DNA from 3 places in the Anaerozeibacter quisquiliarum genome. Region 1 is predicted to be linked to each of the others. Evidence: predicted binding sites of a transcription regulator. Region 1 holds the regulator's gene; each other region holds the start of a gene.

Region 1 (4,290 bases):
CTGTACCTTATCAATCTGCTTATGATTGCCGGGGTGATGCGATGAATGCGCTGGTGCTGTGCGTGGGCAAGCTGAAGGAAGACTGGCAGCGCGAGGCCTGCCGCGAGTACCTAAAGCGGCTCGGCCGTTACGGGCGCTTTGGGATGACCGAGGTGGACGACTGCCCCGAGCCCGCGAAGCCCGCGCCCGCGCTCAAAAAGCAGGTGCTCGACCGCGAGGCTGAGGCCCTGCTTCGGCAGATCAAGCCCGCCGACCGGGTGGTGGCGCTGGCGATCGACGGCGACGCGCCCGACTCGGTCGGGCTGTCGAGAAAGCTCTCCGCCTGGGCAGGCGACGGCCGCCGCGTGGTGTTCGTGATCGGCGGCTCGCTGGGCTTAAGCGATTCAATCCTGCGCCGCGCCGACGAGCGGCTGTCCTTCTCCCGGCTGACCTTCCCGCACACACTGATGCGCGTGATCCTGCTTGAGCAGATTTACCGCGCGCGGAAAATAGCGTCGGGGGAACGCTATCATAAGTAGGGGCCGATGCCCGCATCGCCTCGCTCCGGGCCGACGGATCCGGATTGCGTCCATTGCCGTAAGGGCGACCTTTGGCCGCTCGAATGCGGATTGACCATTCCTGACCTTTAACCGGAAATTAGCGTTTGAACCCATTGACAAAGCTTTGCCCGAGTGTTACTCTATACCCAAGACCTGGCACTCGACCATCGAGAGTGCTAACAGCGAGGGGAGGGGCGGCCGATGCGGATGGACGAGCGCAAGTTTTTGATCTTGCAGGCGATCATCGACGACTACATCATGACCGCCGTTCCGGTCGGCTCGCGCACCATCTCGCGCAAGCAGGGGGTCGGGTTTTCGCCGGCTACGATTCGCAACGAGATGAGCGACCTGGAGGAACTGGGTTACCTCGACCAGCCGCACACGTCGTCCGGCCGGGTGCCCTCGCCCAAGGCCTATCGGCTGTACGTCGACCATCTGCTCAAGGTGTCGGAGGTTGGGCGCGAGGACGCCGAGCGGATATCCGCTTACCTGCACCAGCGCGCCACCCAGGTGGAGCAGGTCATCAAGCGCGCGGCGCAGGTGCTCAGCGACATCACCCAGTACACGGCCCTCGTGACCGCGCCCGAGGTGGAGGCGCTGCGCATCGTGCGGGTGCAGTTGGTGCCCGTCAGCGCGTCGAAGGCGCTGGTGATCGTGGTGACGAGCGCCGGGCTCATTAAGGACGCGGTGATCCGCGTACCCGAGGCGCTTGGGTCCCACCACCTGTACGAGCTGTCGCAGATGCTCACCAACCAGCTGCACGGCCTGTCGCTTTCCGAGGTGCGCCGCCGGTTCGCGGAGTTGTTCGTCGGCATGAAGGAAAACCGCCGGCTGCTCGCCGGCGTGCTGGAAGTGATCGAGAACCGGCTCGAGGACGAGGCCAAGGGTGAGGTGATGGTGGGCGGCAGCGCCAACCTGCTCAGCCACCCCGAGTATGCCGACGTCGAGAAGGCCAAGCACTTCCTGAGCGTGCTCGAATCGCGCGAGAAGCTGTACCCGCTGCTCAAGCAGGCGGGTGCGATGGAATTTACGATCCGCATCGGGCCGGAAAACGACCTGCCCGAGCTTAGCGAGTGCTCGCTGGTCACGGTGGGCTACCACATGGGCAAGCAAGCCGGCGGGACGATCGGCATCATCGGGCCCACGCGCATGGATTACGGCCGGGTGTTGTCGGTTTTGTCCTACATGGGCAGAATGATCACCGAAATGTTGTCGGAGAATTAAGAGGTGTGAGCATTGAAGGACAGGGAGCTGAAAAGACCCATGCCCAACGAGGGCGAGCAGATCGAGGAGCAACTCAGCGACGCCGAGGCCACCGAAGCCGAACAGCCGGAGGCCGGGGCGGCGCCCATCGCCGAATGGCAGGCGGCGCTCGAGACCGCGGTCAAGCAACGCGACGAGTACCTGTTAATGGCGCAGCGGGTGCAGGCCGACTTTCAGAATTTCAAGCGCCGCAACGCCCAGTCGCGCGCGGACGGCTACCAGGACGGCATATGTGAAGCGTTAACCGCGCTGCTGCCGGCGCTCGACAACATCGACCGGGCGATTCGGGCGGCCGACGAGGCGGGCGACGGATCCCCGCTCGCCGAGGGCGTGAAGATGACCCGTCGGTTGCTTATGGAAGAGGCGGGCAAGCTGGGCCTCGAGGAGGTGCCGGCGCTTCATGAAAGATTCGACCCCGAGCTGCACAACGCCGTCATGCGCGCCGAGGAAGGCGAGAGCGGCATGGTGCTCGAGGTGTTTCAAAAGGGCTACCGCGTAAAAGACCGCATCATCCGCTACGCCATGGTGAAAGTGGCCGCGGAATAGCAGCATACACAATCAACATCCAATCCAGATTCATTTAGGAGGATCATCATATGGGCAAGATCATCGGCATTGACCTGGGCACCACCAATTCCTGCGTGGCGGTCATGGAGGGCAGCGAGCCCACCGTCATCCCCAACCCCGAAGGCAGCCGCACCACCCCGTCGGTGGTGGGCTTTGCGAAGAACGGAGAGCGGCTGGTCGGCCAGGTGGCCAAGCGCCAGGCCGTCACCAACCCCGACCGTACCATCTCCTCTATTAAGCGCGAGATGGGCACCGACCACCGCGTCAAGATCGACGGCAAGGACTACACGCCGCAGGAGATCAGCGCGATGATCCTTTCTAAGATCAAGTCGGACGCCGAGGCCTACCTCGGCGACAAGGTGACCCAGGCGGTCATCACCGTGCCGGCCTACTTCTCCGACGCCCAGCGCCAGGCCACCAAGGACGCCGGCCGCATCGCCGGCCTCGAGGTGCTGCGCATCATCAACGAGCCCACCGCCGCGGCGCTGGCCTACGGACTCGACAAGGAAGAGGCGCACAAGATCCTGGTGTACGACCTGGGCGGCGGCACGTTTGACGTATCGCTGATGGAGATCGGCGACGGCGTGTTCGAGGTGCTGGCCACCGCGGGCAACAACCGCCTCGGCGGCGACGACTTCGACAACCGCGTGATCGATTACGTGGCCGAGGAGTTCAAGCGCGAGAACGGCATCGACCTCAGGCAGGATCGCATGGCGCTCCAGCGCCTGCGCGAGGCCGCCGAGAAGGCCAAGGTGGAGCTGTCGGGCCTGATGAGCGTCAACATCAACCTGCCGTTCATCACCGCCGACGCGACCGGCCCCAAGCACCTGGACGTGACGCTGACCCGCGCCAAGTTCAACGAGTTGACCGCCGACCTGGTGGATAAGACCATCACCCCGCTCAACCAGGCGCTGCGCGATGCCGGGCTCGCCGCCTCGCAGGTAGACAAGGTCATCCTGGTGGGCGGATCCACCCGCATCCCCGCGGTGCAGGAAGCCGTGCAGCGCGTGGTCGGCAGGGAGCCCTACAAGGGCATCAACCCCGACGAGTGCGTGGCCATCGGCGCGGCGATTCAGGCGGGCGTGCTGGGCGGCGAGGTCAAGGACGTGCTGCTGCTGGACGTGACGCCGCTGTCGCTGGGCATCGAGACCATGGGCGGCGTGTTCACCCGGCTGATCGACCGCAACACCACGATCCCCACCAAGAAGAGCCAGGTATTCTCCACCGCCGCCGACGGCCAGACCGCCGTTGACGTGCACGTGCTGCAGGGCGAGCGCGAGATGGCCGCCTACAACAAGACCTTGGGCCGCTTCCAGCTGTCGGGCATCGCGCCCGCGCCGCGCGGCGTACCGCAGATCGAGGTCACGTTCGACATCGACGCCAACGGCATCGTGCACGTGAGCGCCAAGGACCTGGGCACCGGCAACGAGCAGAAGATCACGATCACCGCCTCGAGCAATCTGTCCGAGGACGAGATCAAGAAGGCCATGGCCGACGCCGAGCGCTACGCCGGCGAGGACAAGGCCAAGAAGGAAGAAGTCGAGGCGTTCAACCACGCCGACAGCCTGATCTACCAGACCGAGCGCACCATGAAGGAAATGGAGGGCAAGCTCGATCCGGCCGACGCGGCCAAGCTCAAGGATGAGCTCGAGCAGTTCAAGAAGCTGCGCGAGGGCAATAACGCCGCCGAGATCAAGCGGGCGTCCGAGCAGTTCGCGCAGATGACCTACGAAATCTTTGGCAAGGTGTACCAGCAGCAGGGCACGCAGGGCGGGCCTGAAGGCGAAGGCCCCGCGAGCGGCAGCGTCAACGAGGACGGCACGGTTGAATCGAACTTTGAGGAGAACAACTAATCCAACCTAACGGGCCGCAGGGGGGAAGGGGTGCTTGCCGATGATTTGGGGCAAGCACCTTGCCCTGT
Region 2 (4,290 bases), on a different contig from region 1:
CCGCTCGGCGGCCAACGCGTTGATCCGGTCGGCCTCGGGCTGCGCCGCGTGGTGCTTCCACAGCTTGACGTAGGCGTGGGGATTTGATGCAAATCCCTGCTTTAGGCACAGCGGCGTGCCTGCGCGGTCGGTCGCGACCATGGTGCAGGCGGTGAAGTCGAGGCCCAGGCCGATGACCTCGTCCTTCGATATGCCCGAGCGCCGCAGCGCCTCGGGCACGATATGGTAGAGGCAGTCGAGGTAGTCCTGCGGGTGCTGAAGCGCCCAGTCGGACGCAAGCCGTGTACCGTCCGGCAGCCGTTCATCCATGACCTGATGAGGGTAGTCCATGGACGCCGAGGCCAGCTCGCGACCGGTACCCACCTCCGCCACCAGCGCGCGGGCCGACAGCGTACCGAAATCGACCCCGATCGCATAGCTGCTCATGATCATCCCGCCCTTACTTTTCAATCAACCGGGTCAGCAGCGCCTGGCTGCGCGACAGGAAGGCGACCATGCGCTCGGATTCCAGCGGGCTGCGCGCCATCTCGCACAGGTCGTAGATCTGTTCGCACAAGAGGGCATCGAGCGCCTCGTCCCCGCTCGCCGCCAGGTGCTGAACCAGCGGGTGACGTTCGTTGAGCGTGAGCGTCTGCTGTTCGGGCATCTTGAAGCCCTTGTCGCCCCATGCGCGGGACATTTCGCCAAACCTTCTCGACTGCTCGTCCACGGTAATCACGGCGGGCAGGCTGTCGGTCTTGAACTGCTTGAGCAGCACTTTGAGCGATTCCTGGTTCAGCGCCTTGCGGAACTTGGCTTCGAGCACGGCGCGCTTATCCTCGTCGGCGTCGCCGGCCTCGGTCAGCCCCAAAGTGCCGGCGTCCACGCGCTCGAACTTGATGGGGTGCTCGCGGTCGCCCGCGTACTCGAGGAACGAGATGAAGTTGGGGTCGATCAGGGTGTCCAGCACCACCACGTCGCGGTTTTGCGCGCGGTACAGCTCGATCATCTGCGCCTGCCGCCTGGGGTCGCCCGAATAGTACACGGTGCGCTCGTCGCCTTCAAACTGCGTCTCGCCGTACTCCTTGAGCGTCAGGTACCGGTCGTCGGTCGTCTTGAACAGCAGCGCGTCCTTCACGCGCTCGTAGAACTTCTCGTCGCGGATCGCGCCGTACTTGACGAACGGGTGGATGTCGTCCCAGTACTTCTGATAGTCCTCGCGCTTGCCCGTGAACTCGCTGACCAGCCGGTCGGCCACCTTGCGCGTGATGTACTGCGACATCTTGCGCACATAGCCGTCGTTTTGCAGGAACGAGCGCGACACGTTGAGCGGCAGATCGGGGCAGTCGATCGCGCCCTTGAGCAGCATCAGGAACTCGGGGATGACCTCCTTGATGTTGTCGGCTACGAACACCTGGTTGCTGAACAGCTTGATTACGCCCTCGCTGCCCGCGAACTCGTGCTTGATGCGCGGGAAATAGAGGATGCCCTTTAAATTGAACGGATACTCGGCGTTCAGGTGGATCCAGAACAGCGGATCTCCGTAGTCGTGGAACACCTTGTGGTAGAACGCCTTGTATTCCTCGTCGGTCACCTCGTTAGGGCGCTTCGTCCACAGCGGCACGGTCTCGTTGACCTGCTCGGGGGCCTTGGCCTCCTCGCCCTCCTTCACCGCTTCCACGGCGCTCAGGAAGATGGGCACCGGCATGAACGCGCAGTACTTTTCCAGCGTATCGCGCAGCGTGTGCAGGTGGAGGAACTCGCGGTCGCCCTCATTCAATGTCAGCGTGATCGTCGTGCCGCGCGCGTCGCGCTCCGACGGCCCCATCTCATAGGTCATGCCGTCGCTGCTCTCCCAGCGCACGGCCGAAGCATTCTCGCGGTAGCTCAGCGTGTCGATCGAAACCTGGCTCGATACCATGAACGCCGAGTAGAACCCCAGCCCGAAGTGGCCGATGATGCCGGCCGAGGCGTCGTCCGGCTTGTACTTCGCGAGGAATTCCTCCGCGCCCGAGAACGCCACCTGCGCGATGAAGCGCGTAACTTCGTCCTCGGTCATGCCGATGCCGTTGTCGACGATCTTGAGCGTGCCCTGCGCCTCGTCCGCGATCACGTCGACGCGGTAGCTGTCCTCGGCCGCCGCCTCGCCGGCACGCGCGAGCGCGCGGTGCTTCGCCACCGCGTCGCAGCCGTTCGCGACCAGTTCCCGCAGGAAGATGTCCTTGTCCGAATACAGCCAGCGCTTGATTACCGGCATGATGTTTTCCGCGTGGATAGAAATGCTGCCCTTTTGAGCCATTTATGACGCCTCCCGTTCTGGATTACACCAATCCCAATCATGAACGCGGGCATGGTTGGGATTGGCACTTATATGATATGGTTTATTGTAGACCGCGCAAGAGGGCTTGTCAATAGAAATTAGCACTCTCCTGCGTTGAGTGCTAACAATTAACCGACGCGACATAATGACCGGGGAGCAAGCCATATCTTCAAGGGAATCGGGAGGTGGTGGGCATGCGAATCCCGTGGGAACTGGTGCTGAGCTTTGGGCTGGGGCTTATGCTGTTGTACCTGATCGGCGCTCTGCTGCTGGTGCCGATGCGGCTGGTGTGGCGGCTGATGGCGGGCGCGCTGTTGGGGGCGCTGCTTTTGTGGGTGGTCAACCAATTCGCGCCGCTGACCGGCTTCACCGTGCCGCTCAATCCGTTCACCGCGGTGATCGTGGGGCTGTTGGGGTTGCCGGGCGCGGCGCTGGTGGTGGCGCTGCAGTACCTGCTGTAGCGGGTCGCGCGGATCCGGCTGCCGGGATCGGTTCCCCGCCGTGCGGGCAAGCGCGCCCCTTGGGGGAATCCATTTTAACCGGCAAAGCTGGCACAAATGATCGGATATGGAGGGCGGCGGCCCGGAAATCCCTTTGGGTTTTTCGCAAGCGATCGACCGGCATCGGCTGAATATCAGGGAAGAACATGGTATACTAATGGTGTATGTGGGGGTGAGCGCATGGATTGGCCGGCGGGCGTGATTTGGGTCATTGACCGGTTGACGGATGCGGGGTACGAGGCCTACGCGGTGGGCGGCTGCGTGCGCGATTGGCTGCTTAAGCGCGCGCCCGTCGATTGGGACGTAGCTACGTGCGCGCGGCCCGACCAGGTGCGCGCGGCGCTTGACGGCGCGCGGGTGATCGAAACCGGCATCAAGCACGGCACCCTGACCGCAATCTACGGAGGACAGGCCGTCGAGGTCACCACCTTCCGCGCCGACGGCGCGTACACCGACCACCGCCGGCCCGACGAGGTGCGCTTCGTGTCCAGCCTGCGAGCGGATCTCAGCCGCCGCGACTTCACGATCAACGCCATGGCGATGAAGCCGGGCGGCGCGCCGATCGACTACTTCGGCGGCCGGGCCGACCTGGCCGCGCGCGCCGTCCGCGCCGTGGGGCGGCCCGAGACGCGCTTCGCCGAGGACGCGCTGCGCATCCTACGCGCGCTGCGCTTCGCCGCGCAGCTGGATTTTACCGTCGAGCCGGCCACCGCGCGCGCGCTTCACGATATGCGCTCGGAGCTCAAACACGTGTCGGCCGAGCGAATTTATTCGGAACTCAAACGTCTGCTGGTCGGGCCGGGCACGGCGCGCGTGCTGTTGGGTTTCCCCGAGGTGCTGGCCGAGGCCGCGCCGTTTGGTTTCTACGATGCCCGATTGGTGGGTCGGTTGCCCGAAGACGCGGTGCTGCGGCTTGCCGTGATGATGCGCGGGGGAGATGTGCGTTTGGGGCTGCGCAAGCTGCGCGCCGACAACGCGGCCACGGGCCGGGCGGAGCTGCTCGCCGCGCTGAGCAAGCGGCCGACGCCGGGCGACGCGCGCGGGGCGCTTACATTGCTCAGGGCCGCCGGTGGGCCGGGAGCCGCGCGGGACGCGCTCGCGATCTGGCGGGCCGAGGGCCGAGATGTGGATGAGGCGCAGGAACTCGTCGAGGCACTCATCCGGCAAAACGCCTGTTATCGGCTGAGCGACCTCAAAGTCAACGGCCGAGACCTGATCGCCCTCGGCGTCCCCAGAGGCCCCGCGCTCGGTTCCACGCTCGAAGCGCTGCTCGACCGGGTGATGGCGGGGGAGACGCCGAACGAGCGCAAGGCGCTGCTCGAGGCGGCGCGGGGGATGAAGTTGGGCATGGGCTGAGTCTGTCCGCGTTCCGGTCGCTTGCCGCTCGGCGCCGCGTATGTTCCCCAAAGTGTGTCCGCCCTACGCTTTCTGGTTCTGACAGGTGTGAGGCGGGCACACTTTTTCTCGCGTCTATCCCATCGCCCGGCCCAG
Region 3 (4,290 bases), on a different contig from region 1:
GACCGACCTGTGGGGACTGACGACGCGCGCGCCCGCGCTGCGCAAGGCCGACCGTGATTTGACGGAGCGGATGGTCGTTGTTGATTGAAGCGGAGGATATACGCCAACGGGAATGGGCCGACGCCGCATCGGCCGCCCGGTTGCGCGGTAAACGAAGCTGCGGCTATGCGACCGACAGGTTCACCACCCCGCCTGCGGGCACCCCTCCTGGGAGGGGAATAGGGTAGCCATTCCCCTCCTCGGAGGGGTGGCGCGGAGCGACGGGGTGGTGAGCCTGATGGCAGGGCTCGAGAAAGCGGGTACGGAGGTTGGTTACGCCCCGCGGGGGCCACCACCCCGCCTGCGGGCACCCCTCCTGGGAGGGGAATGGGAAAGGCCGCCCGCATAGCACGTTTGCTACGGCAGGCGACCGAAGACCGCCCCGACGGCGAGCGCGAAGCGCCTCGCCGTTTGTTCTTTCGCTCTTTCGCTCTTTCGCTCTTTCGTTTCTTCGTTTCTTCGTTCCTTCGCTCCCTCGTTCTTCGTTCCTTCGCTTTTTCGTTCCCACCGTTCCCCTCCCCGGGGGAATGGGGGGCCGAAGCCCCCGTCACCACGCGCCCACGGGCATGTACCGGGGGCGTGTATGCGATTGCGACCAAGGGAGGCCGCAGCCGACCGACTCGGAATCGCTTCCCGTCCGCCTGCCGCCCGGGAGGCCCGCAGGCCGACAGGCAGGCGGCCCCGTCCCCCCGTCCCCCGCCTTCCGCCCGGAATTTCCCGCAGGAAATTCAGGAAGGCGGCCCCGTTCCCCCGTAACCCAAACGGCCTCGAAAGCTTTCCGCCCGGCCGCCCGCGAAAGCGGGCAATAGGCCGGGCGGGAAGATTTCGAGGCCAAGCCGCGTAAGCGGCGTCCTAGTACATTCCGCCCATTCCGCCCGGAGCCGGGGCCGCGGGGGGATTCTTGTCGGGCAGGTCGGCCACCAGGGACTCGGTGGTCAGCACCATGGCGGCGATCGAGGCGGCGTTTTGCAGCGCGCTGCGGGCCACCTTGGTCGGGTCGATGATGCCGCAGGCGGTCATGTCGCCGTACTCGTCCTTGAGCACGTCGTAGCCGAAGCCGACGCTGTCCTTCGCCTTGATCTTCTCGACGACGACCGAACCCTCGACGCCGGCGTTGGTCGCGATCTGGCGGACCGGTTCCTCGAGCGCGCGCAGCACGATCCGAATGCCGGTGCGCACGTCGCCGCTCGTCTCCTTGATGAGCGCCTCGACCGCCTTGCTGGCCGAGATCAGCGCGGTGCCGCCGCCGGGCACGACGCCCTCTTCAACCGCGGCGCGCGTCGCGTTGAGCGCGTCCTCGATGCGCAGCTTGCGCTCCTTCATCTCCACCTCGGTGGCCGCGCCCACGTTGATTACCGCCACGCCGCCGGCGAGCTTCGCCAGGCGCTCCTGCAGCTTCTCGCGGTCGTAGTCGCTCGTGGTGTCTTCGATCTGGGCGCGGATCGAGGCGACGCGCGCCTTGATCTCGGAGGAGTCGCCCGCGCCTTCGACGATCGTGGTATTTTCCTTGTCCACCTTGACCTGGCGGGCGTTGCCCAGCATGTCGAGCGTGGTATCCTTGAGCTCGAGGCCCAGTTCCTCGGTGATAACCTGGCCGCCGGTCAGGATCGCGATGTCCTGCAGCATGGCCTTGCGGCGGTCGCCGAAGCCGGGGGCCTTGACGGCGACGCAGGTGAACGTGCCGCGCAGCTTGTTGAGCACCAGCGTGGCCAGCGCCTCGCCCTCGACCTCCTCGGCGATGATGAGCAGCTTGCGGCCGCCCTGCACCACCTGCTCGAGCACCGGCAGCACTTCCTGGATGTTGGAGATCTTCTTGTCGGTAATCAGGATCAGCGGGTTGTCGAGCACCGCTTCCATCTTTTCGGTGTCGGTCGCCATGTAGGCCGAGGCGTAGCCGCGGTCGAACTGCATCCCTTCCACGATCGAGAGCTCGGTCTTCATGGTCTTCGATTCCTCGACCGTGATGACGCCGTCGTTGCCCACCTTTTCCATGGCGTCGGCGACCAGCGCGCCGATCTCCTCGTCGCTCGACGAGATGGCGGCGACCTGCGCAATCGCCTGCTTGCCCGCGACCGGCTTGCTGATGCCCGCCAGCGCATCCACGGCGGCCGAGGTGGCCTTCTCGATGCCGCGGCGCACCACCATCGGGTTCGCGCCCGCGGCTACGTTCTTGAGGCCCTCGCGCACGATGGCCTGCGCCAGCAGCGTCGCGGTGGTGGTGCCGTCGCCGGCCACGTCGTTGGTCTTGGTGGCGACTTCCTTCACCAGTTGCGCGCCCATGTTTTCGAACGCATCCTCGAGCTCGATCTCCTTGGCGATGGTCACGCCGTCGTTGGTAATCAGCGGGGAGCCGAACTTCTTGTCAAGCACCACGTTGCGGCCCTTGGGGCCCAGGGTAATCTTTACGGTATCGGCCAGCGCGTTGATGCCTCTCTCAAGCGAGCGGCGCGCCTCTTCGCCAAACTGAATCTGCTTTGCCATTGTCAATTGCCTCCTTGCCCTTCTCGCGATTTTCGGTTAGCCTTCAACGACGGCCAAGATATCGGACTGGCGCACGATGATGTACTCGGTGCCGTCCAACTTGACTTCCGTGCCGGCATACTTCGAGTAGATGACCCTCTGGCCGGCTGCGACGTGCATGGTGATCTCCTTGCCGTCCACATTGCCGCCCGGACCTACGGCCAACACCTCGGCCATCTGCGGCTTTTCCTTGGCCGCGCTGGTCAGCAAGATGCCGCCCTTCGTGGTCTCTTCCGCCTCCAGGTTCTTGATCACGACGCGATCGCCCAACGGTTTGATCTGCATGGTACACCCTCCCTGTGTCTTGTGGTTTTGTTAGCACTCGAAAGGAACGAGTGCTAACTTATGGGCATAGTTTATCCCAAACACGCGCCGAGCACAACAAAAATCCGGGGCAAATCACATGAAATATTGGTAAAGAATGACGAAGACCCGCGGCGTGGGCATCGCCGCATGCCCGGGATTGCCGCATTTTTCCGGCCGTCTCGCACGGATTTTACCGGTTCGCCACCTTTACAAAAAGGCGGCGATATGGTATGCTGAGGCATAGACGGATTACCGAAGAGGTTGGGGGGTTGCGATCGATGCTTGGGGTTTGTGCGAAGGTGAGGCGCGCCTTGAGCGCTATATTGGCGGCGCTCGTGATGCTGTCGCTGCTGCCCCTGCCGGCCTCGGCGAAGGTGGGGCAGACCTACAAGTCGCGCGTGCAGGGCCTGCGCGTACACAAGGCCCCGAGCGGCGATTCGGAGATCATCTTCAAGATATCCCAGAAGCAGACGGTCATCCACAAGGCCACCGTCAAAGGTTGGTGGAAGATCAAGACCGCGGACGGCAAGGAAGGCTACGTCTACCGCACCTACCTCAAGGCGGCGGGCAACCCGATCAAGAAGAACGCGATCTATAAGGTATACAAGATCACCAACCTGACTGTGCGCAAGGCCCCCCGCAGCATCGCCGACAAGCTGGGCAGCATCCGGCGCGGCACGCAGGTCAAGCTCCAGAACCGCCGCGGCGATTGGGGTTTCGTCAAGCTGGCCAACGGCAAGGGCGGTTGGGTGCAGCTCAAGTATCTGAATTACGTCAGGGGATAGTTTGAACAATGCAGGCCCGCGTGCCTGCTTTTTTTTATGCAAAATGCGCTTGACGGCACTTGAAATCGGTTATAATATGAAAATGAAAACCGATTTCATATCCGTGGAGGTCTATGATTCATGAAACGCATTTTGTTGACGGGGCTGATCCTTACCGTACTGCTGACGGCCGGCTGCGCGCGCGGCGCGGGCGCGGCGCAGGCCGAGGGGCCGGTGGTGGTGGCGAGTTTGTTTGCGCCCTACGATTTTGCGCGCCAGATCGCGCGGGGCACGGGCGCCCGGGTGGAGATGCTGATGAAGCCGGGCGTGGAGCCGCACGCTTTCGATCCCGCGCCGACCGACATGCTGCGCATTGCGCAGGCCGACCTGTTCATCTACGTCGGCGGCGAGAGCGAGGCGTGGGTCGACCGTCTGTTCGCGGCCCCGGAGACGCGGGCGCGCGCGCTTCGGCTGATGGACACGGTCACGGTGCTTGATGAGGAAATCGTGCCCGGCATGCAGGCCGAGGAAGAAGAAGCCGAGCCCGACGAGCACATCTGGACCTCGCCGGTCAACGCGATGGCCATATCGCGCGCGATTGCGGACGCGCTGATCGAAGTCGATCCCCAGAACGCAAACGCGTATAGGGCCAACCTCGAGG

Evidence for each region. Region 1 encodes HrcA, which represses chaperone genes, less so after heat shock. Its sites were predicted from a motif close to TGTTAGCACTCNNNNNNNNNGAGTGCTAACA; they were not measured.
Region 2: the regulator HrcA is predicted to act here: its motif matches at 2,396-2,426, upstream of htpG (molecular chaperone HtpG).
Region 3: the regulator HrcA is predicted to act here: its motif matches at 2,873-2,903, upstream of groES (co-chaperone GroES).

What each region holds. Positions count from the first base shown of each region.
Region 1 is NZ_JBISDI010000006.1:9,334-13,623, reverse strand. It holds gene ACH6CV_RS03650 (CPBP family glutamic-type intramembrane protease) at 1-45, shown strand, start outside; gene rlmH (23S rRNA (pseudouridine(1915)-N(3))-methyltransferase RlmH) at 42-518, shown strand; gene hrcA (heat-inducible transcriptional repressor HrcA) at 741-1,763, shown strand; gene ACH6CV_RS03635 (nucleotide exchange factor GrpE) at 1,776-2,348, shown strand; gene dnaK (molecular chaperone DnaK) at 2,399-4,222, shown strand.
Region 2 is NZ_JBISDI010000002.1:95,582-99,871, reverse strand. It holds gene ACH6CV_RS01440 (ribulokinase) at 1-426, opposite strand, end outside; gene htpG (molecular chaperone HtpG) at 440-2,278, opposite strand; gene ACH6CV_RS01430 (pro-sigmaK processing inhibitor BofA family protein) at 2,494-2,760, shown strand; gene ACH6CV_RS01425 (CCA tRNA nucleotidyltransferase) at 2,980-4,155, shown strand; gene ACH6CV_RS01420 (hypothetical protein) at 4,270-4,290, opposite strand, start outside.
Region 3 is NZ_JBISDI010000011.1:26,982-31,271, forward strand. It holds gene ACH6CV_RS06455 (tRNA(Met) cytidine acetate ligase) at 1-88, shown strand, start outside; gene groL (chaperonin GroEL) at 892-2,520, opposite strand; gene groES (co-chaperone GroES) at 2,557-2,844, opposite strand; gene ACH6CV_RS06470 (SH3 domain-containing protein) at 3,177-3,650, shown strand; gene ACH6CV_RS06475 (metal ABC transporter substrate-binding protein) at 3,771-4,290, shown strand, end outside.